Regions from separate parts of the Ligilactobacillus sp. UO.C109 genome, predicted to be linked through region 2. Evidence: predicted binding sites of a transcription regulator. Region 2 holds the regulator's gene; each other region holds the start of a gene.
The links. The regulator LexA, encoded in region 2, represses DNA repair genes until DNA is damaged. The targets are predictions, from matches to a motif close to CNAACANNTGTTNG.
Positions count from the first base shown of each region.

Region 1 (7,355 bases), on a different contig from region 2:
ATTTTACATGGGAATAGCATCAACTATAATTCGCTTATAGGTTTAATAATTTGGTTTGTTGTGTTAGTCTTAGCTCTAGAAATTAGTTATATATTTACTTCAAAAAAGGATTGAAAAAACTGATGAAGAAGTTTTTGAAAAAGCACGTATTATTTCCAAGTTACGTAGGACTAGCCCCTTATTTCTGGTTACTATGGTTATTTCCAGCAGTAAGTGTGTTACTTACATTGCCCACTATTATGCGTAATATAACGTTAATTTTACTAATTATTTTTGTCAAAGTTTATAGAGATTGTTTTTTAGCCAGAGATAAAGGAGTAGTTATTAATATTTTTTGTCAATTAATTTTGGCAGCTACACTCTCTTTCTTTGCAAGATATCCATTTTTATATATTTATACGGGCTTCATTATTGGAACTTTTAGTATTAATATGAAAAACGCAAAATTAGTGATTGTTCCTTATTATGTTTTATCTACGATAAGTTTATATCTAGCTTATCCATTACCTAATATGGCAGTGGGAGATGTACCAGCGGCTATTATCAATTATTTATTCATTTTTGGAACAATTCCAGCTTCAAATTCTTTGTCAAAGAGTTATCGTTTAGGAAAACAAAATAATCGTTTAGAATTAATAGCTAGACATAGTGAACGTGACAGAATAGCTCAACAATTACATGATAATTTGGGGCAATCCTTTTCCATGTTAGCTCTAAAAGCTGAATTAGCTGAGAAGTTATTAGAGAAAGATCCAGCATTGGCTAAACAACAATTAAAAGACATTGCAGCGGCTTCTCGTCAAAATTTAGACTTGGTTAGAGAAATTGTAGCAGATATGAAACACTCTACAATACTACAAACTTTGGATATACAACAATCTAATCTGGATAAATCTGGTATAATGCTACATACAAAAAACGAAGAGATTACAGTAGATTGGAATAAGGATATTCAAAATACAATAAGTCAAATTATTACTGAGTTGGTTACTAATGCTATTCGTTACAGTCATGGGAATCTCTTTAGTGTTACTTTTAGTCAGAAGAAAAATCAATATTTAATAACTGTGCATGATAATGGGATTGGTTTTGATAAAAATATATCTTATAAAAATTCATTTGGTTTATCTGGGATAAAAAAGAGAATTGATTATCTAGATGGTAATGTTAATTTTGATAATGACAATGGTGCTAAAATAGACATAAGTATTCCTATTGTAAAGGGTGATTAAGAATGGTCAGTATATTTTTGGCTGAAGATCAGCAAATGTTAAATAGTGCTTTGGCGATGTTACTTGATTTAGAAGATGATTTTTCAGTAGTTGGAACTGAAACAGATGGTCAGGCAGCATTGGAAAAAGTTATTACGCTAAAGCCAGATGTTGCTATTCTGGATATTGAAATGCCAGGACTTTCTGGGCTAGAAATTGCCAAGCAACTTCGCCTAATGAAATTAGATATAAAAATCATAATTTTAACTACATTTGCACGTAGCAAATATTTTAAAGACGCCCTTGCTGCAAGGGTTAATGGATATTTATTAAAAGATAGTCCAAGTGATTCTTTGGTTAATGCAATAAAAACGATAATGAATGGTGATACAGTATTTGATCCTAAACTTGTTACTAGTGTTTTGAACACTGTTGATAATCCCCTAACAGATCGCGAGCAAGAAATTCTGGCAGCTTTAAAAACTTGTGCTTCAACTAAAGAATTGGCACAAAAATTTTTCTTGTCTGAAGGTACTATTAGAAATTATATCTCCTCTATTCTCAGTAAGACAGGAACACGTTCGCGCTTAGAAGCTGTAAATTTAGCTGAAAAACGAAACTGGATATAATAACTTATATTTGGTAATAGGCTTATTTTTTGTTAAAATCATATTTAAAGCCACACTCCATGGAGGGATTATATGGAACAAAAACCACTATTACTAGATATAAAACATGGATTTAATTTTCGTGATTTAGGCAGTTATAAAACATTAGATGGACGTAAGATTAAAAAGCATAAAATTCTGCGTTCTGCTAATTTGGCATATTTGTCTGAACGAGATGTTAACTATTTAGATGACTATGGTCTTAGATATGACGTAGATTTTCGTTCAATATCTGAAAAGGAAGTTGAACCTGATCGGATTAGCAATAATGTTCATTATCATTTTAATCCAGTTTTTTCAGAGGATGAGACTCGTAGTACTAAGAAAGATCAAGAGACTAGATATAAGACCTACAGCAAGATTAAAAATGCTGGTTTTGAGGATATGTTGAAAGCATATAAAGATATTGTACTTACAGATGGAGCTAAAAAAGCATATCGCCAATTCTTCGATTTATTGTTAGCTAATGATAAAGAAAATGAAGCTCTATTGTTCCATTGTACAGCTGGTAAAGATAGAACTGGTATGGGAGCTGTTTATTTGTTAACTGCACTAGGTGTAGATAGTAAAATAATCCATCAAGATTACTTAGCATCTAACATTTATACAGAAACTGTTCGAGCAAAGAAAATAGCTGATGTAAGTGGAATGGGTCCAGTGATGTCCGCGAATATCAAGGCACTATTTGAAGTTAATGAAGCTTATTTAAATCATGCTTTGCAGTTGATGAAAGATAACTTTGGTGGGATAAATAATTATTTGCATACAGAATTGAAGTTGAATGAACAAGAAGTTTCAGATTTAAGAAAGATATATTTGACAGACAAGTAAAGACTTAATGGCTGAATTAAATTCAGCTTTTTTTGTTTTAAAACACTTATAGTTGCAATGTAATTTTATATTTATCATAATAAATAAAACTGGTACCTTACTATGATACCAGTTATTTTGCTTAATTCAACTTATTTATTATTTGTTTTCTTTCAAATGGATATACGACTAACTTATTACCATTCTTATCTTTATTTAAAGTAACAGCCACTATCTGCCTATTTTCATATGTTGTATAATATAACGTTTTGTTGTCCAAATCATAGCAATTCGAATATACAGTATATTCTTCTTTTCCTGATTCTGTCTTATTAACGCCCTTTATCTGTTCTACTGTCCCTAGTATATGGAAAAACTGAGTAATATCTTCTTCTACGGTCGTCCCTTTACTTGAATTTAACTTGCTAAAAGCAGCTCTCACAAAACGAGATTCGGGAGATACATCGCCTGGTAATCCAATACCACCAAAACCAGTGCCGTCTACCTTTAAATCCACGCTATCTGAGAATGTATTTTGTGGTGTATTGATAGATAAGTTGCGATATTTATTCAGATTGTACATCTGATAATTAAATTCTGGATTATTAGTCAATACTCCAATTGGATTATCATAAATATGTACTCCAGATTTAGTTACTTCTACTACGATGGATTTTTCTCTATCAGCAATTAACCAATGTAATCCTGCTAAAGGTAATTGTTCGCTAAAACTAAGATTAATGAGATTTATTCTTTCAACTAAATTTCTTGCTTCATTAACATCGCTACACTGTCCCAGAATCCATGGAATAAACTCGAACGGCGTAATATTATCTTTGTCATTCTCTAAAGCATTGCTATAATATGCATTTCCAGGAAAATTCAATCCTGCCATTCCTAGTCCATCCTCATTAATAGCATCAAAATACAATGGATAATCATTAGCGACAATTCCAACACCTATTAGTGATTTATGATTCTTTATAGCTTTTTCCTTTCTAAATTTAAACTCATACTCAGCCGGAGTAATGATTACCTGCTCACCATATGAAAAATCCAAATCTAAATTTCTTCCAAAATAATTATTATTACCATTTAAAGTAATTGCTGTACACATTTTTATCACTTCCTATAAAAGTATCAATGTCCTTTAATCAATCTAATAATTACTAGTAGTTTTTAATTGTAAAAAGCAGTTTAATAGCTATTATCTATTCTTCATCTACCAAATTCACAATATCACCTTCAAATTTACCATGGACTACTAAACCAGTTATATCTTTGAAAGTACGACATATATGCTCAAAACTATGCACTTCATACACTGTACCATTTTTATCCATTATTTTATCTCCAATTTTAAATTTTTTTGTTCTGGGTACAACAACACTTGAAATATCTTCACTTTCTAAATAAAAAACATCTATAGCTTTCATTAGTATCTCTCCGATCTCTTAAGATCACTTAAATCTAGATCAATATTATTCCTCACTCTTATATAATTCAATTTCATCTATATCACTAAATGAAATATCATTACCATAAGATTTGCTGCCAGTATAATTATAAACTATAATATTATAGCTAAATGCTTCATAATCTACATCCACAATATATAATTTTATCCTTTTACTATTCTTTAAAGTAACTACACACCATTTCCAATTAAAAGCTTTTATAACATCCCAAAGTTTAGTTGCTTTATTTATTTTCATTAATTCTCAACTCCTCCGGTAAAGTTGAAATTGCATGACAGCTTTTTAATTAATTTTTGTTAGGATCTAGTTCAATACTGTCAATATCATCAAAAGCAATCCCATTACCATAAGAATTACTACCTGTAGTGTTATAAACGATAGCTTTTAACTCTGGTTCATCTTCTTCATCATTTCTCTGGAACTCATCATCAACATCAACGATATATAAATTTAATACTCGTCCATCTTTCATACGAACAATAGTCCATGATCTTTCAAAATTATCCAAAACATCATCAAGACTAATTTGAGTTGTAATTTTCATTTTTGAACATCTCCTTCGTTCACAGAAATAACATTATGATTAAATTCACCTTTGTACAGGTACATTACTATACTCTACTTATATTTTATTATACTATTTTCTTTATTGATAAGATTATTTTCGTACAGTAGTTTAATTCAAAAAAGATTACTTTATCTCACATGTAATTTGTCTACATTCCCCTCTTTTTATTATAATACATCTGTATTCCTTAATTAAAAGTCTTTCTTCCACTCTTAAGTAAGACTTATTTCATTACCATTTACCACTTAACATATATATTTACATTATGAATTAACACAAAGTACAAGTTATATTTAATACGAAACTTAAATTTCATGGTATAATACTATTATCAAATGAATGTTCGGAGGATAACTATGCAAAAAGAAGTTGCAAATAAAAAAATCGATGAGTTGCTACATGAGCTCCCTTATTATATGAATGATTTTGTTATTGTAAAAACCGCTGATGAATATTCTCCTAATACTATTCTTGAATACTTGAAGAATTTCCATCAATTTTTGATTTGGTTGATTGAAAATCATTATGTTAACGAAAATAAAACTAGTGACATCGCCCCAGAATCGCTTGATAAGCTTACAGTTCGTACTGCTACTGAATACAAATCTTATCTTTTACGCCGAAAAAAGCAAAATAAAAAAGCTCTTGATAAAAATGGTCATAAAGAAGAGTCTACTGAGACTCTATCTAAAGTAACTATTCAGCGTAATATCACTGCTTTAAAAGTGATCTTTAAGTTCTTAAGCAGAAGTGCTAATAACTCTCAAGAGAAACCTTTTTTAACACACGACGTTATGCAAAGTATTGATAATGTGGCTGATAAGCAAACTCTACAAGCTAGAGCTGATGCCTTAGAAGAAAAGTTATTTTTAGATGATGAAACTGATGAATATCTACAATATATCAAAGAAGTTTATCCTCAGTCATTATCTACTCAAGCTAAGAAATTCTACAATCGCGATGTTGAAAGAGATTTAGCTATCAATGCTTTAATGTTAGGATCCGGTCTCCGTTTATCTGAAGTTGTTAATATCAATATTGAAGATTTAGATTTCGAAAACAATCGAGTTGCTGTACTTAGAAAAGGAAATAAAAAAGATTCTGTCAGAATTGCCGCTTTTGCAATGGAATATCTAGCTAATTATCGTGATATCCGTGCTAGTCGTTATCGTGCAGATAAATATGAAAAAGCATTCTTCTTAGCTATTAGTCGTGGTGGTTCCAAACGCATTACTGGCTCTGCTATTGAAAAAATGGTTTCCAAATACTCTAAAGGTTTCAAAGTCAGAGTTACTCCTCATAAGTTGAGACACACTTTAGCTACTAGATTGTATAAACAAACTAATAACCTTGTTTTAACTGCACAACAATTAGGACATAGCTCAACTGCTACAACTACTCTTTATACTCATATTGATAATGATGAAACTACGGATGCATTGAACTCTTTATAATACACAAAAAAAGAAGTTGAACCAAATTTGATTCAACTTCTTTTTGCTTAGTCAAGCTTTAATGTATCTAAGATTCCTTTTAAGTTAGTACTTTCAATTTGTCCTGGTGCAGAAGCATCGCCTACTGTACCAAATGTTAAGCAAGAACCAAAGACTTCACCACTTATTCTGGTTACTTTGCCTAAGTCTCCCATCGCCATTGTAATTAATGGACAATTTAATTTGTACTTCATGTTATCTGTGGCTAACAATAGATTTAGAACATCACGTGCACTATTAGGCATTACTGCAATCTTAGCAATATCAGCACCGTAAGTCTTCATCAAAGTTAGTCGTCTTTCTAATTCAGAAGTTGCAGGAGTCTTATCGAAGTCATGATTACTCATGATAATATAGATATTATTTTCATGAGCTTCAGCAATAATTTCCTTTAGCTTACTTGTTTTTCTGAATAATTCTAAGTCTAATAAATCTGTTGCCTTTTCTTTAATCAATATGCGACAAATATCGAAATATTCTTCTTCTGATAATTCTTTAACTCCACCTTCGAAATGAGTTCTAAATGTAGTTAATAAAGGCATTTCACCCATAACTTGGTGTAGCTTTTTGGCTGTTTCAACCAACTTTTCAGCATCTTCAACTTGGTCAAAGAAATCTATTCTCCATTCAATTAAATCAGCGTTATTGCTAGACATAATTGTTTCAGCTTGCTTTATAATATCATCACTTGATTTTCCGGTAATTGGAACAGCTATTTTAGGACGGCCCGTACCGAATTCAACATTTCTTACTTTGACTATCCTCATCAAATTCACCGCCTAGTTATCTTCGCTAAATAATAATTCTCTGATATAGTCTACAGGCATATCTTTACCTGTCCATAACTTGAATGCTTCTGCACCTTGTTCTAACATCATACCTAAGCCATTAAGAACATGATCTACGCCAGCTTCTTTAGCAACTTTCATTAATTTTGTTTCTCTTGGTGCATAAACTGTATCGAAAACAATCATATCTTTGTGGAACCAACTAGGATCTTCAACTAATGTCATGTCTTCTAATGGTTTCATACCTACACCTGTAGCATCGCAATAGATATAACTTGAAGCAATTTCCTTCTTAAAATCTTCTTTATCTTCTAGATGATGTAGTGTTGCTTTACAATC
Region 1 is NZ_JAPSFH010000003.1:82,364-89,718, forward strand. It holds gene OZJ21_RS00465 (ABC transporter permease) at 1-114, shown strand, start outside; gene OZJ21_RS00470 (sensor histidine kinase) at 123-1,232, shown strand; gene OZJ21_RS00475 (response regulator transcription factor) at 1,235-1,840, shown strand; gene OZJ21_RS00480 (tyrosine-protein phosphatase) at 1,913-2,710, shown strand; gene bsh (choloylglycine hydrolase) at 2,832-3,806, opposite strand; gene OZJ21_RS00490 (hypothetical protein) at 3,901-4,125, opposite strand; gene OZJ21_RS00495 (hypothetical protein) at 4,171-4,404, opposite strand; gene OZJ21_RS00500 (hypothetical protein) at 4,454-4,711, opposite strand; gene xerS (tyrosine recombinase XerS) at 5,092-6,189, shown strand; gene aroD (type I 3-dehydroquinate dehydratase) at 6,237-6,995, opposite strand; gene OZJ21_RS00515 (shikimate dehydrogenase) at 7,008-7,355, opposite strand, start outside.
Region 1: a site for LexA is predicted at 5,068-5,081, ahead of xerS (tyrosine recombinase XerS). Genes of this name have one in related genera too.

Region 2 (7,355 bases):
TTCTAACTGCTTCTTCTTACTAGAAATATCATCCTTACACCGAGCTATATCTTTTTCTGTACTCTCTATTTCTTTTTTCTTACGCATCCAATCTTCATAAGAAATCTTTACTTTTCTATCAGCACGTTCTACATCTCTTTTTATTATTTCTGAACTATCTTTAGCATTAACTTGCTTTTTTTCGATGTTGCTAACTTCTTCTTTTACATTATTTAAATCTTCTTTAGCTTGAATCAACTTTTTGTGGTTATTATTCCACTGTAATTCCGTCTCGCGTAAAGATTTCTCTACTCTTTCTAGAGATTTTTTATTTCTCTCTAACTCTTCTTTTTGACTCTCTTCACCTTCATTTAAAATTTTTTCTTTTATATTAACTAACTTTGCATATTCATTTTGTAATGTTATTTGTAAATTTAATAAGTTGTCTAACTCAGACTCTTTTTCATTTTTTAATTCTGTAAATTTAACTATATCTTTGTTTAAATTTTTGATTTCATCTTTTAAATTTTGTTGAGGTTTTTGGACCTTATCTTGTGCGTCTGTTATGTCGTTCTGTACTATTCCTTTTTTGTCCATTACACATCCGCCTCTTTCTTCCCAGCAAACTAAAATATACTACCCTTATTATAATAAAAATATTGCTCTTAATATAGTTACTTTTTAATTTTTTATCATATATTTAAAATATTTAATAAAAAATACCAGTAAATTCCCACATTTACCAGTATTTATAGTTTATTTTTTTATATTCAACGTTTCACTATTTAAATCTAATCTAATAAAAATTTCACCTATTTTTTCAGCAAAATCTCCTATATATAGTATAGAATCTTTCATAAAGATATTTGATTCACTATATAACTGATATAGTTTTCGATTTGTTCTTTCTCCCATATTTAAAGCTATTGCATATGGTAATAATTTTTCCCAAAAATTTTCATCACCAACATCATTCAATTCTAGCTTTTCTATATTGCGTAAACTTCGATATAAAATCTTTAATCTTCTCAGTTCTATAAATATTTCAGGTTCATATTTATAAACATTAATAAATATATATATCAAACTTATATCATTAACAATAAGGATTGTAGCTATAATTATCCCTAACCACTTAGATACAATAAAAAATAAAATTACTCCTGCTAGATTGAATAGTGTCCAGAATATTAACCATTTTTTAGTAAAATAACCTTTTAAATTACGTTTATGTTCCAGTTTAAATAGATTATCCACTTCTTCTTTAATTTTCCCTTGCCATTGCTTATAAGTTTCAGTAACTTCTGAAATCTTCATAAGATTGACAGTTTCTTCTATTTCAGATAACTTAATTTTATTGTCAGAAGTAAGATTACTAAATAATAATGTATTCAATCCATTATTTTCTATAAATTGTTCATCTTTAACTTGCAATTCGTAGTCATATATAGTCTGATAATTTTCAGTTCTTAGTGGATTTAATACTAGATCACCCTTATTTATTAAGTCTACTATATATGCTGCATAAACATTTCTGTTTGGCTTTCGTTTAGGAAATAAAATCGATCTAACATATTTAACTGATATATTAGGAATATCAAATGAATATTTTGTAAACTTAAGATAATTTGATAAAACTAAATTTCTAGATAACACTTTCCAACTGAATATTCCCATAATTGTCATAACAATTAATAATATTGTTATAGAAATATACTTTCCAGTATATTTTAGTCTACTATCCCTCTTTACTTTATCACTATTTTTATATTCATATCTTGCAATACTACTTTCTGTTGGTATAGGGGTTTTAAACATATTGTTAGTATTATAAGCAAATAGATCTTTAGAACATATTAGTCTTAAATGTAAACTCTTATTTTCGGGAAGCCTATTCAACTTAAAATTCACTTTTCCATTTTTCTTACTAGTCGTTATTTTACCATCGGTTGTTCCTCTCACCCACGCTCGTAAAATTTGTGGATTTTTTTCAGGTAAATCAAATGTTATATCAATATTGCTAAACTTATGTCCCCAATTACTCAGTATATTCCAATTTAATTCTGAAATATTACTATTACCATAATTTATAATCGCATTTGGTACATTATATGTTAGTTTGTATGTAACTCTCTCATTTTCAACTGGTTGATATATTCTTACTTTTACTTTAGTATTTGTTTCTGCTAAATCAGAAGTGACAAAATATTTACCAGCATTCATCTTGGCCTCTTTAGATATATCTGCATTAGTCCCTTTTTTTAATAAGACTTGCTTGTTATTTTTAATTTCATACACTTCCACATTATTAATCGTATCCACATCTTTTGGTAATGCTTGTGGAATAACTAATAAGTCATACTTACCATGAATATTATATTGTACACGTGTCGATACTCCTATAGAGCCATCATTTTTTAATTGAATATTAGAATTATAATCTTCAATATCGTAGTGTCTTTTGTTAATATTTTTAATAACTAAAATTATACTCAATACTAATATTACTAATAAGCAATATTTCCAATTCTTTTTGAAAAGACTTATAACTTTTTTTTTCAAATTCGACACCCCTATCATAAGAATTATGACAAAGTTTCAACCTGTTGTCTACTTTAAAAAAATATTTCTTAATAAAAAAGTCATTATGTTTCATAAACACAATGACTTTTGATTAATTTGCTGGATTAAATCCATTAGGGTAACGTTTATTTAACGTTTCGATGTTTTCTTGCGCTACTTCATCAAAGGGTATATCTGCCCATTCTGCAATTTGTGATAAATACCAAAGTACATCCCCAAGTTCATGTACTAATTTTTCTTTATCTAAATCTTTTCCTTTAAAAGTATACGCCTTAACTAAATCAACAACTTGTCCTGTTTCCCCAGCTAATCCTAATGCACAATTTGTAAGAACTTGCTCATTTCCATATAATGTTCGATTAGCCGCTTCTTGATATTCATTAAATTCCATAATATTCCTCACAATTATTAATTAACTTTGGTAATATCTTCAATCCAATCCCAAACTTCATCTTTACCTGTTTTATCAACAGCAGAGAATAAAATTAGTCTATCATTTTTTGTCAATTGTAGTTTTTTTCTAATTTGACTTTCACTTTTATTTCTTTTGCTTTTAGGAATTTTATCTATTTTCGTTCCTACAACTAATACAGGTATATTGTAATAATGCAAAAATTCTATCATTTGACAATCTAATTCTGAAGGTTCATGGCGAGCATCTACTAAACTGATAGCTCCCTTTAGCTCTTGTCGAGTAGAAAAATATGTTTCTATCATTCTAGCCCATTTTTCTCTTTCTTTTTGTGAAACTTTAGCATATCCATAACCTGGTACATCAACAAAATATAATAAATCTTCAATATTGTAAAAGTTCAGAGTTTGCGTCTTTCCGGGTTGACTTGATGTACGGGCATAATTTCTTCTATTAATTAATGTGTTAATTAATGAAGACTTTCCAACATTGGAACGACCAGCAAGTGCTACTTCTGGCAATTTAGTATCTGGATATTGTTCTGGTCTTACGGCACTAATTGTTAAATTGACGTTATGTACTTGCATTAAATAATACCACCTTAATCTAAATTATAATAATAAATAAGGAAGTGACTGACTTACATCTACTCACTCCCTCAAAAACTAATTACTTCTTACCATAATTATTCTTCATTGCATTCATCATTTGATGCAATTTCTTTTCAGATGGTTTTTGTCCCATTTGAATCATCATAGTACGCATCATTTGTTCATTAATAGGTGGATTCTTCTTTAAATAGTCTTCCATGTACTTTCGAGCAGCAAAAAAACCACCAACAAAGCCTAGCACAGCAGCAATAATGACAATAAGCACCCAAATACCTGTACTCATTTATAAGTTCTCCTTCCTCTAATAAGATTAACCTATCTAATAATTTAAAAAATTAATCTTACTTTTTAACGCTTATTATATTATATCATTTGTAATATTACCTATCAACGCTTACACTAAGATAAATTAATCATCTCTTAGACCACGTTCTCTTTGAATCTTTTTTACCTTTTCAGGTGTTACTTCTTTACCATTTTTATCATATACTTGTAGCATTTCAATATGGCTTCTAAAATTTTCTCTAAATAAAGAAAGATAGGTTTCTCGTAATTCTTTTTGTTCTGCTAACTCTTCAGATGTTAGGCCTTCTTCTTTTTTCTTTTTAGAAAGTTCATTTATTCTATCTATTAACTCTTGTGGAATTCCTTTATTATCAGCCAATCGTCTCACTCCTTTGTGATTTACTCTATTTGACATATTATCAAAAAGCTTACAAAAAGACAAGTTATAAATACGAACGTTAGTTTGACGTTTTTAATAATTCTATGTTATAATCAAGTTATTATATTAATATTGGAGTGTCTAGAATGACAAAATCAGAGAAACGTCAACATGATATTCTTCGTTATATATTTTCACATGTATCTGATAGTGGCTACCCACCTACTGTTCGTGAAATTTGTAACGCTGTTGGTTTATCATCTACTTCAACCGTTCATGGACATCTTTCTAAGCTTGAAAGTAAAGGTCTCATTAAACGCGATCCTACTAAACCTCGCGCCATTGAAATTACTTTAGCAGGCTTAGAAATGTTGGATGAGTTACCTAACAAAACTCAAATTCCCATTGTAGGTACTGTTACTGCTGGTGAACCTATTTTAGCAGTTGAAGAAAATAGAGATTATTTTCCTCTACCACCTTATTTTGAATCTGCTGATGATCTTTTCATGTTATCTATTCGTGGCGAGAGTATGATAAATGCTGGTATCTTAGATGGTGATCAAGTTATTGTTCGTAAGCAATCTTCTGCAAATAATGGAGAAATAGTTATTGCTATGACTGAAGAGAATGAAGCAACTTGCAAACGTTTCTTCAAAGAAGATGGATATTACCGATTACAACCCGAAAATGATACAATGGATCCTATTATCTTAGAAAATGTAACTATTTTAGGAAAAGTTGTTGGATTATATCGTGATCTTATTTAAAAAGCTAGGATGTATTGTTTTTATACCAATATATGGTGTTACACAATACCAAATCCTAGCTTTTTATTTTGACATTTTAATTAATTCTTCTGCATGTTTCAATGTTAATTCTGTAATTTCAGATCCAGATAACATTCTTGCTATCTCTCTAATTTTTTGTTTTTCATCTAATTCTTTTAATGAAGTTTCTGTTCTACCATCGTTGACAGATTTTGAAATATAGTAATGATTGTCTGCAATTGCTGCAACTTGCGGTAAGTGAGTAATGCATAAAACTTGTGAATTATTTGAAATTTGGCTTATTTTTTCAGCAATCGCTTGAGCTACACGACCGCTAACACCAGTATCAACTTCATCAAAGATAATACTTGTGACACCCATCTTTTGAGAAAAAATTGTTTTTAAAGCTAACATTATTCGTGAAAGTTCACCACCTGAAGCTATCTTAGCTAATGGGCCCATTTCTTCACCTGGATTAGTTTGAATATAAAATTCAACTTTATCGATACCTTTAGAATATAATTTAGAATTATTTAAAAATTTAACTTCAAATACAGCTTTGTCCATATATAATGCACTTAATTGTTCATGGATCATTTTTTCTAATTTTTTAGCGCTTTTCTTCCGCTGTTTCGAAAGTTTTATTGCCAATTCTTTTACTTTCTCTAATGCCTCAGATAATTGTCTTTCTTGCTTTTCTGAATTTTGTTCCGCATTTTCCATTTCTCTTAATTCTTTTTCAATTCTACTATGATAATGCAAAATATCCTCTATTGTATCACCATATTTTCTCTTCAATTGGTGGATCAACTCTAATCTTTCCTCTATTTCATTTAACCTTTCTCCATTCCACTCCATTGAATCAAGTTCATCTGAAATATCACGAGCGGCATCTTCTAGACTATAAAAAGCATCTGAAATTTTAGTATTGATTTCTTGAAGATTTTCTGATAAATCTGAAACATCGCTTAACTCATTCATTGCATTTCCTAAATTTCCAACTACATCTATTTTTTCACCAGATAAAATTTGATAACTCAATTCTAAAGCATCATGTATTGCTTGAAAATTATCCAATTTATTTTTTTCTTCGACTAGTTCATCTTCTTCATTAATTTTTAAACCAGCTTCTTCAATTTCTTTGACTTGGAAATTTAGCATATCTAGTCTTTGGGCCCAGGCCTTCTCATCAGCTTCTTTTTTTTCCATTGATAATTTTAGCTTACGATAATTTTGATACACAACTTGATATTGATTTCTTAACTGGGATGTTTTTTTATCATATTCATCTAACAAATCTATATGATTTTCTGGCTTCATCAATTCTTGATGCTCATTCTGCCCATGAATATCAATTAATGTTTCTCCTACCTTTCGTAAAGTTGCCAAATTTACCATCATTCCATTGATGCGACAAATATTTCTTCCGCCTCGATATAAATCTCTTTGCAAGATTATTTGTCCATCTTCAGAATCTATTCCGTATTCTTCCAAAATGTTGTAAGTATTAGCTTCTCTAGGTAATGTAAATAACCCCTGAATAACAGCTTTTTTCTCACCCTTACGAATAAATTCAGTAGAACCTCTGCCTCCTGCTAATAAGCCCAGAGCATCAATAATAATTGATTTACCAGCACCTGTCTCACCCGTCAATACTGTCATCTTAGGTTGAAATGATATTTGTATTTCATCTATAATGGCGAAATCCTTTATTGATAATTCTTGTAACATATAATCACCCTATATTTATCAGATTTAACAACTTATTCTCCATTTTTATTGCATCTTCTTCTGAGTAAGCAAATATCATGACTGTAGCATCATCTCCTAAAGTCGCAAAAACTTCCGGATATTTTGCTTGTTCAATCAGATTAGCAACTGCAGGTCCACTACCAGGTAAAACTTTAAATACACATAGTTCTCTATTTTGTGCTGAAGAAACATATGATTCACTTAATGTATCACTCAATTTCTTTTCTACATTAATTTCTTTTAGCGTAGGCATACTATACCTATAACTACCAGTTTGTGTTGGCAATTTAACTAGTTGCATTTCTTTTACATCGCGAGAAATAGTTGCTTGCGTTACATTTATTCCACGAGCATTTAACTTTTCTACAATATCTTCTTGCTTATATATAACATTTTCTTGGAGGATTTCCTTGATAAGTTTCTGTCTGACTTGCTTTCTCATTCAGTTCATCCCTCTCTCATATAATTATGCTTTCTTTTTAATATCTAATGTAGCATGAGCTTGTTTCACAATTAACTCAGGATTTACACTAGGCGAAATATTTCCAACACTTTCCTTAGATACCAGATGAACTAAAAATTCAATA
Region 2 is NZ_JAPSFH010000027.1:650,121-657,475, forward strand. It holds gene OZJ21_RS07540 (SEC10/PgrA surface exclusion domain-containing protein) at 1-576, opposite strand, end outside; gene OZJ21_RS07545 (DUF2207 domain-containing protein) at 736-2,550, opposite strand; gene OZJ21_RS07550 (nucleoside triphosphate pyrophosphohydrolase family protein) at 2,654-2,953, opposite strand; gene yihA (ribosome biogenesis GTP-binding protein YihA/YsxC) at 2,971-3,561, opposite strand; gene OZJ21_RS07560 (YneF family protein) at 3,644-3,868, opposite strand; gene OZJ21_RS07565 (DUF896 domain-containing protein) at 3,995-4,249, opposite strand; gene lexA (transcriptional repressor LexA) at 4,396-5,016, shown strand; gene recN (DNA repair protein RecN) at 5,080-6,747, opposite strand; gene OZJ21_RS07580 (arginine repressor) at 6,752-7,210, opposite strand; gene OZJ21_RS07585 (TlyA family rRNA (cytidine-2'-O)-methyltransferase) at 7,235-7,355, opposite strand, start outside.

Region 3 (7,355 bases), 560 kb from region 2:
TGGTGGATTAGTTGGTGGAGCTTCATTAGTTCCTGATTCATACTTACAATTAGTAAACTACAAAAACTAGTTTTTAGGATAAATTATTCATAAGTAATTGAATAATTTAGTAAAAACCCTTAAAATATCTATTAGAGAAGGAATTCTCAGTTAATTTTTATAAACTCAAAGGAGTGTAATTTAATGTCTGCAATTACAGAAATTTATGCACGCGAAGTTTTAGATTCACGTGGTAACCCAACAGTTGAAGCTGAAGTATATACACAAGATGGTGGTTTCGGTCGTGGAATCGTTCCTTCTGGTGCATCTACAGGTGAACATGAAGCTGTTGAATTACGCGATGGTGACAAAGATCGTTACATGGGTAAAGGTGTAACAAAAGCTGTTGCTAACGTTAATGATATCATTGCTAAGGAAATTGTTGGTTACGAAGTTACTGATCAAGTTGCTATCGATAAAGCAATGATTGCTTTAGATGGTACACCAAATAAAGGTAAGTTAGGTGCTAACGCAATCTTAGCAGTTTCTATTGCTGTTGCTCGTGCAGCTGCTGACGAATTACAAGTTCCATTGTACAACTACATTGGTGGTTTCAATGCTCATGTATTGCCAACACCTATGATGAATGTTATCAATGGTGGTGCTCACTCTGATAACAAGGTTGACTTCCAAGAATTTATGATTATGCCTGTTGGTGCTCCAACAGTTAAGGAAGCAATCCGTATGGGTTCAGAAACATTCCATCACTTACAAAAATTATTAGCTGCTGATGGTAAAGTAACATCCGTTGGTGACGAAGGTGGTTTTGCTCCTGACTTTGCAAACAACGAAGAACCATTAGAATACCTTATCAAAGCTATTGAAGCTGCAGGTTACAAGCCAGGTAAGGATATTGCTATTGCTGTTGACGTTGCTTCTTCTGAACTTTGGGACAATGATTCCAAGAAGTACAAGTTACGCTGGTCAACAGGTGAAGAATTCACAACTGAAGAATTCATCAAATATCTTGAAGGCTTAGTTGCTAAGTACCCAATTATTTCTATCGAAGATCCTATCGATGAAAACAACTGGGATGACTGGGTAACAATTACTTCTGAACTTGGTAAGAAAGTTCAATTAGTTGGTGACGACTTCTTCGTTACAAACACAGAATACCTACGTAAAGGTATCAAGATGGGTGCTGCAAACTCTATCTTAATCAAGGTTAACCAAATTGGTACATTAACAGAAACAATGGAAGCTATCGAAATGGCTAAAGAAGCTGGCTACACAGCTATTGTTTCACACCGTTCTGGTGAAACTGAAGATACAACAATTGCTGACTTAGTTGTTGCTACAAATGCAGGTCAAATTAAGACTGGTTCTATGAGCCGTACAGACCGTCTTGCTAAGTACAACCAATTAATGCGTATTGAAGATCAATTAACAGACTTGGTTGCTAAGTACAAGGGTATCAACTCATTCTACAACTTGAGTGAACAAGCTCGTCAAGACATCATTAACAAGTAATTGTTATGACTTAAGAAAGAATGTGATTATTAATCACATTCTTTTTTATTTGCTAAATTGAATATTAACTTATATAATATAAATGATTTAAAGAGATAAGTAATTATCTCTTTTTGTTTTATATTTTATAGAACGTACGTTTTAAAGGCGGTGATATTAACATGGAGAGAAAAATTTTGCATATTGATATGGATGCATTTTATGCTTCTATTGAAATGAGAGATAATCCAGAGTACTTAAATAAGCCATTAGTGATTGCTAGAAATCCTAAACATACTGCTGGAAAGGGAGTTGTAGCAACCGCTAATTATGTTGCTAGAAAGTATGGAATTCATTCTGCAATGAGTGCTCAAAAAGCATTAGATAAGTGTCCTCATGCAATTTTTAAAACTCCTGATTTTGCTAAATATCGCCGAGTATCCAGTCAAATTCATACAATATTTCATGAGTACACTGATAAAATTGAAAATGTAGCACTAGATGAAGCATATCTTGACATTACAGAAAATAAGTTAGGTATAAAATCAGCAGTAGAAGTTGCCTGTAGAATTCAAAGAGAAATTTATTTAAAAACTAAATTAACTTGTTCTACAGGAGTTTCGTATAATAAATTTCTAGCTAAATTAGCATCTGATTACTCTAAACCATTTGGAATAACAGTTGTGACACCAGATGATGTACAAGATTTTTTATTTAATATGCCAATTAAGAAATTTAGAGGCGTAGGTAAAAAAACATTACCTAAAATGTATGAGGAAGGGATATACTATGGTATTGATTTATACAATAAGAAAGAAATAGACTTAATTAATAAATTTGGTAAAATTGGACATATATTATATCAGCGTGTACGTGGTATAGATATGAGGCCAGTTGAATGGAAAAGAGAACGAAAATCTGTTGGCAAGGAGCGGACATTTGATCAACCTTTAAAAACAGTTGAAGAGGTTGATAGTCAGTTAAGATTGATAGCTACAAAACTTGTAGGTATAACGACAAGTAGACAAATTAGGGGAAAAACTTTAGTTATTAAAGTTAGAAATAATGATTTTGAAACGGTAACAAAGAGAACTACACTTCAAGATTATATTCCTAATGATGTAGAAAATATAGTTTTTTATGGAAAACAATTATTTGAAGAAGTACAAGACATAGATATAGATGTTAGGCTATTGGGCTTGACTTTGACAAATTTAGATACTGTAAATTTTGAAAATATGAGCTTACCTATTTAAAGTTTAATAATGATAGTGTAGCATATTACTTATAATGTAAGTGAGGTAATAAACATGAAACTACTAATGATTGAAGATAACAAATCAGTATGTGAAATGATGTCCATGTTTTTTGAAAAAGAAAAATGGGACGTAGAATATGCTTATGATGGTATTTCTGCAGTAGAAAAATTTAAAGAAAAATCTGATGAGTGGGATATGATCACACTTGACTTGAATTTACCTGGAATGGATGGAATGCAAGTTAATGCTGAAATAAGAAAAATTTCAAGTACTGTTCCAATCATAATTTTGACTGCTAGAGATTCTGAAAGTGATCAGATTTTAGGCTTAGAAATGGGAGCAGATGAGTATGTTTCCAAGCCATTTTCACCAATAACATTAATTGCAAGAATTAAAGCCCTTCATCGTCGTGCTCAAATTTCTGCATTAGGAAGCAGCAAACAGAACAAGGTAGATGATGACTTTGATGTTAAAACAGATCATTTTAAACTAAATTCTAGTACTAGAGAAGCTTACTTGAATGACAATAGGATTGATGGTCTAACACCAAAAGAATTTGACTTGTTAAGAGTATTAGCAAAAAAACCACGTCAAGTATTCTCTAGAGAACAATTATTGCAATTGGTATGGGATTATGAATACTATGGTGATGAAAGAACAGTTGATGCACATATTAAAAAGCTAAGACAAAAAATTGAAAAAGTTGGTCCACAAGTTATACAAACTGTGTGGGGTGTTGGATATAAGTTTGATGATACAGAGGCAGAATAATGAAATTTATATATCAACAAATGCTGGCTTTTTTGTCTATTATAATTATTTTGTCTGGAACGTTAGCGATGGTCTTTTTTCATTTAACTAAGGAAATGACGTATGAAAATGCCTGGCAACAGATGCAAGGCTATGCTTATACTTTAAGAAAAGAAGCTCTTAAATTGACGACGGATAAAGCCGGAAAGACAATAATTGTATTGAATGTCTCACAATTAAAAGCTACAGAAAAATTATTATCAGCACAAAACACACATTTTACTATTTATACAAGTAGAACAGACGTGTTATATCCTGACAATTCAGTCATTCGTGAGAATAGAAGTATTAGTAAGGCTGATTGGAAAAAGTTGATAGCAGGTAATATTGTTAAGAGAAAACAGGACTTTAGACCAAGAAAAAGTAAGAGTGAAGTAGATGGGTCGGATGTTAAAATAACGGATATTTACGCCCCTTGTTTTGATTATCAAGGAAATTTAGTAGCTGTTATTAAAGTAGGTGAAGACTTATCTAATATCACACAGAACCTACAAATTATAAGACGAAATGTAGTTTTGACCGTTGCCTTTGCAATTTTAGTAGGAGTTATTTTAAGTATCATAATTGCCCATTTCTTAACTAAAAAAATAGCTCGATTGAGAAATGCTACAGACCTAGTTGCTGCGGGAAATTTTGATGTGCATTTAGATACTAATGGTGACAGTGAATTAGATAAATTAACATTGGACTTCAATTCAATGGTACAATCATTGCGTGAATCAAATGAAGAAATAAAGCGTCAAGAAGAACGTAGACGTCAATTTTTTGCTGATGCAGCACATGAAATGAGGACACCATTAACTACTATTAACGGGTTACTTGAGGGCTTGGCATATGATGCTATTCCTGAAGAAAGCAAAGAGAAAAGTATTGAATTAATGCGTAATGAAACTAAACGTTTGATAAGATTAGTAAATGAAAATTTAGACTATGAAAAAATTAGATCAGGACAAATTGAACTTTCCAAAACTGAGTTTGATGTTGTTCAAGTTTTAAATAATATTATTAAGCAATTAAGAAATAAAGCTGAACAAGTAGGAGATAAATTTGAATTGTATACACCTGATAAATTAATGGTTTATGCAGATTATGATAGGTTAGTTCAAATTATTTTTAATATTACACAAAATGCGATACAATTTACAGAAAATGGTGTAATTAGCATCTCTGCTGAAAAAGGAAATGAAGAAACAATTATTCGCATCTCTGATAATGGAATTGGTATGAACGAAGAACAATTAAGAAATATTTGGGAACGATATTATAAAGCTGATCCTTCAAGAAAAAATACCAAGTATGGCGAATCTGGATTAGGATTATCTATTGTTCATCAATTAATGCAATTACATCAAGGAAGCGTTACTGTTGAAAGTAAGGAAGGAAAGGGGACAACCTTTACTTTATGTTTTCCAAATAAAAATAAGTTAAGTAAAATTTAGATTATTTAAGGATACAGTTGAACAAGGAGGTTTGACTGTATTTTCTTGTAGAGGGGTGGAGATTTTTTGAAAAAAGAAATATCTTTATTCGCTGTATTGCTAGGCTCTTTTTGTACTAGCTTTGAAATGAGTTTTATTTGGCCATTAACAAGTGTTTATTTGCACGACAATCTGCATATTTCACTCGCACTAGTGGGCTTAGTGTTATTTTTTAATTCTTTGGCTAGTGTAATTGGAAATATATTTGGTGGATTAGGATTTGATAAATTGAATCCATATTATTTATTGTTATTAGGCGGAGGAGTTACAACCTTATCCCTAGTTGTTTTAGTATTTTTCCACCAAGCTTTACCGTTTTCTATCTGTCTATTCTTTTTAGGATTAAGTGCAGGATGGAATGGAACTCTAATAAGTGCGTTAGGTGCGATATTGAAGAAATATGACGGTAATTATGTGTTTAATATGATTTATTTTATCCAAAATCTTGGAATTGTTATTGGGTCTTCAACTGTAGGTTTCCTATATGATTGGAATATAAAGTTGCCATTTATAGCTGCTATGCTAATTAGTTTTGGCTTTTTGTTAGTTGTAATGATAGGATTTCGTGTATTGAAGGACGAAAACATACATGGTAATACCCATAAACATAGTAAAGTTAAGGTTGTTTTACCAAAAATAAACATGTATTTAATCTATAGTTTATTTGCGATGTTGTTGGTTACTTGGACAATGTATCAACAATGGGGAAGTAATGTTTCAGTATATATTACAAGTTTAGGAATACCATTTCGTTACTATAGTGTTTTATGGACTATCAATGCAGGATTAATATTGGTAATTCAAATTTTTATTGTTAGATTAAGACATCTAATAAAGAATAATTATCTTCCAATTTACTTTGGTATATTTACTTTTGCGTTATCTTTTGTAGTTTTATTTTTTGCTAAACAATATTATTTATTTGTCGTAGCAATGGTCCTACTGACATTTGGGGAGGCTTTAGCTTTTCCTCAAGTTCCAGTTATTATTAATCAACTGACACCAAATGAAGTTAAAGGTAAATATCTTGGTTTAGTTAATTCATTTGGAAGTGCTGGAAGAGCAATCGCCCCTTTATTTGGTGGATTGGTTATTGAAGGTTTTGGATATAGAAATTTATTTTTAATTGCGATAATTTTTAATTTAGCAATATTAGTAATAGTGTATTTAGTTAGATTAAGAGTCGGAAATAACGTAAAAAATTATTAATAGATGTTAATAGATTTAATAGAATATATAGAAAATACAGGATCAATTTATAATTTATAGATTGATTCTGTATTTTTTATGGTGATGTTGAAATATTAAGCATTTAGATTGTATTTGAAATAGTATATAATTAAATTTATAACATTATTAAATTTTTATTTTGAAGGGAATTAAAATGAAATTTGATACGAGTAGATTTATATTTATAGTTAAAGGATTATTAGTTGGAGCGACAGTAGGAATTGTAGTTAGTTTATTTCGACTATTAATTGAAAAATTTTTAGTACTTATCAAGTTTTTGTTTATGCAAGCCCATAATAATTCAATCTATTTTATAATTTTAGCAATTATAATGTTGGTATCTTTAATAGCTAATTCAAAATTCATTAAGGATGAACCAAATATTAAGGGATCAGGTATTCCCCAAGTCGAAGGACAACTTGCTGGAGAATTGGAAATGAACTGGTGGTCTGTTCTTTGGCGTAAATGGGTTGGTGGAATTTTAAGTATCGGAATAGGCCTATTTTTAGGGCGTGAAGGTCCATCAATTCAATTAGGAGCAGCAGTAGGACAGGGGATAGCTGAAAGAACAAATCATCGCGGTTCTGGTAGAAGAATTTTAATTGCTGGAGGAGCTTCAGCAGGATTATCTGCAGCTTTTAATGCACCAATTGCATCAACATTATTTATTCTTGAAGAGGTTTATCATAATTTTTCTCCATTAGTTTGGACAACTTCTTTAGCAGCGGCAATTGCAGCTAATTTTGTTTCTTTAAATTTTTTTGGTTTAACACCAGTATTACATATGTCTTATAAATTAGCTTTTCCCATTCATTATTATATCCATCTAGTATTATTGGGAATTTTTTTAGGACTCTTAGGGTATGTTTATCAATACTTAACTTTAAATGTCGATAGATTTTATAAACTATTTAAATTTATCCCTAGTAATTGGTTAGCAATAATTCCCATAATATTATTATTTCCTTTAGGGTACTTTTTACCAGACACTTTAGGTGGAGGTAATAGTTTAATTCTTGAAATAGGTGGTAATATTCCGACGGTATGGCTGCTTTTAGGTATTTTCTTATTAAGATTACTATTTTCTACT
Region 3 is NZ_JAPSFH010000027.1:87,404-94,758, forward strand. It holds gene tpiA (triose-phosphate isomerase) at 1-70, shown strand, start outside; gene eno (phosphopyruvate hydratase) at 184-1,509, shown strand; gene dinB (DNA polymerase IV) at 1,671-2,744, shown strand; gene OZJ21_RS04680 (response regulator transcription factor) at 2,799-3,518, shown strand; gene OZJ21_RS04685 (sensor histidine kinase) at 3,518-4,996, shown strand; gene OZJ21_RS04690 (MFS transporter) at 5,063-6,244, shown strand; gene OZJ21_RS04695 (ClC family H(+)/Cl(-) exchange transporter) at 6,420-7,355, shown strand, end outside.
Region 3: a site for LexA is predicted at 1,639-1,652, ahead of dinB (DNA polymerase IV). Genes of this name have one in related genera too.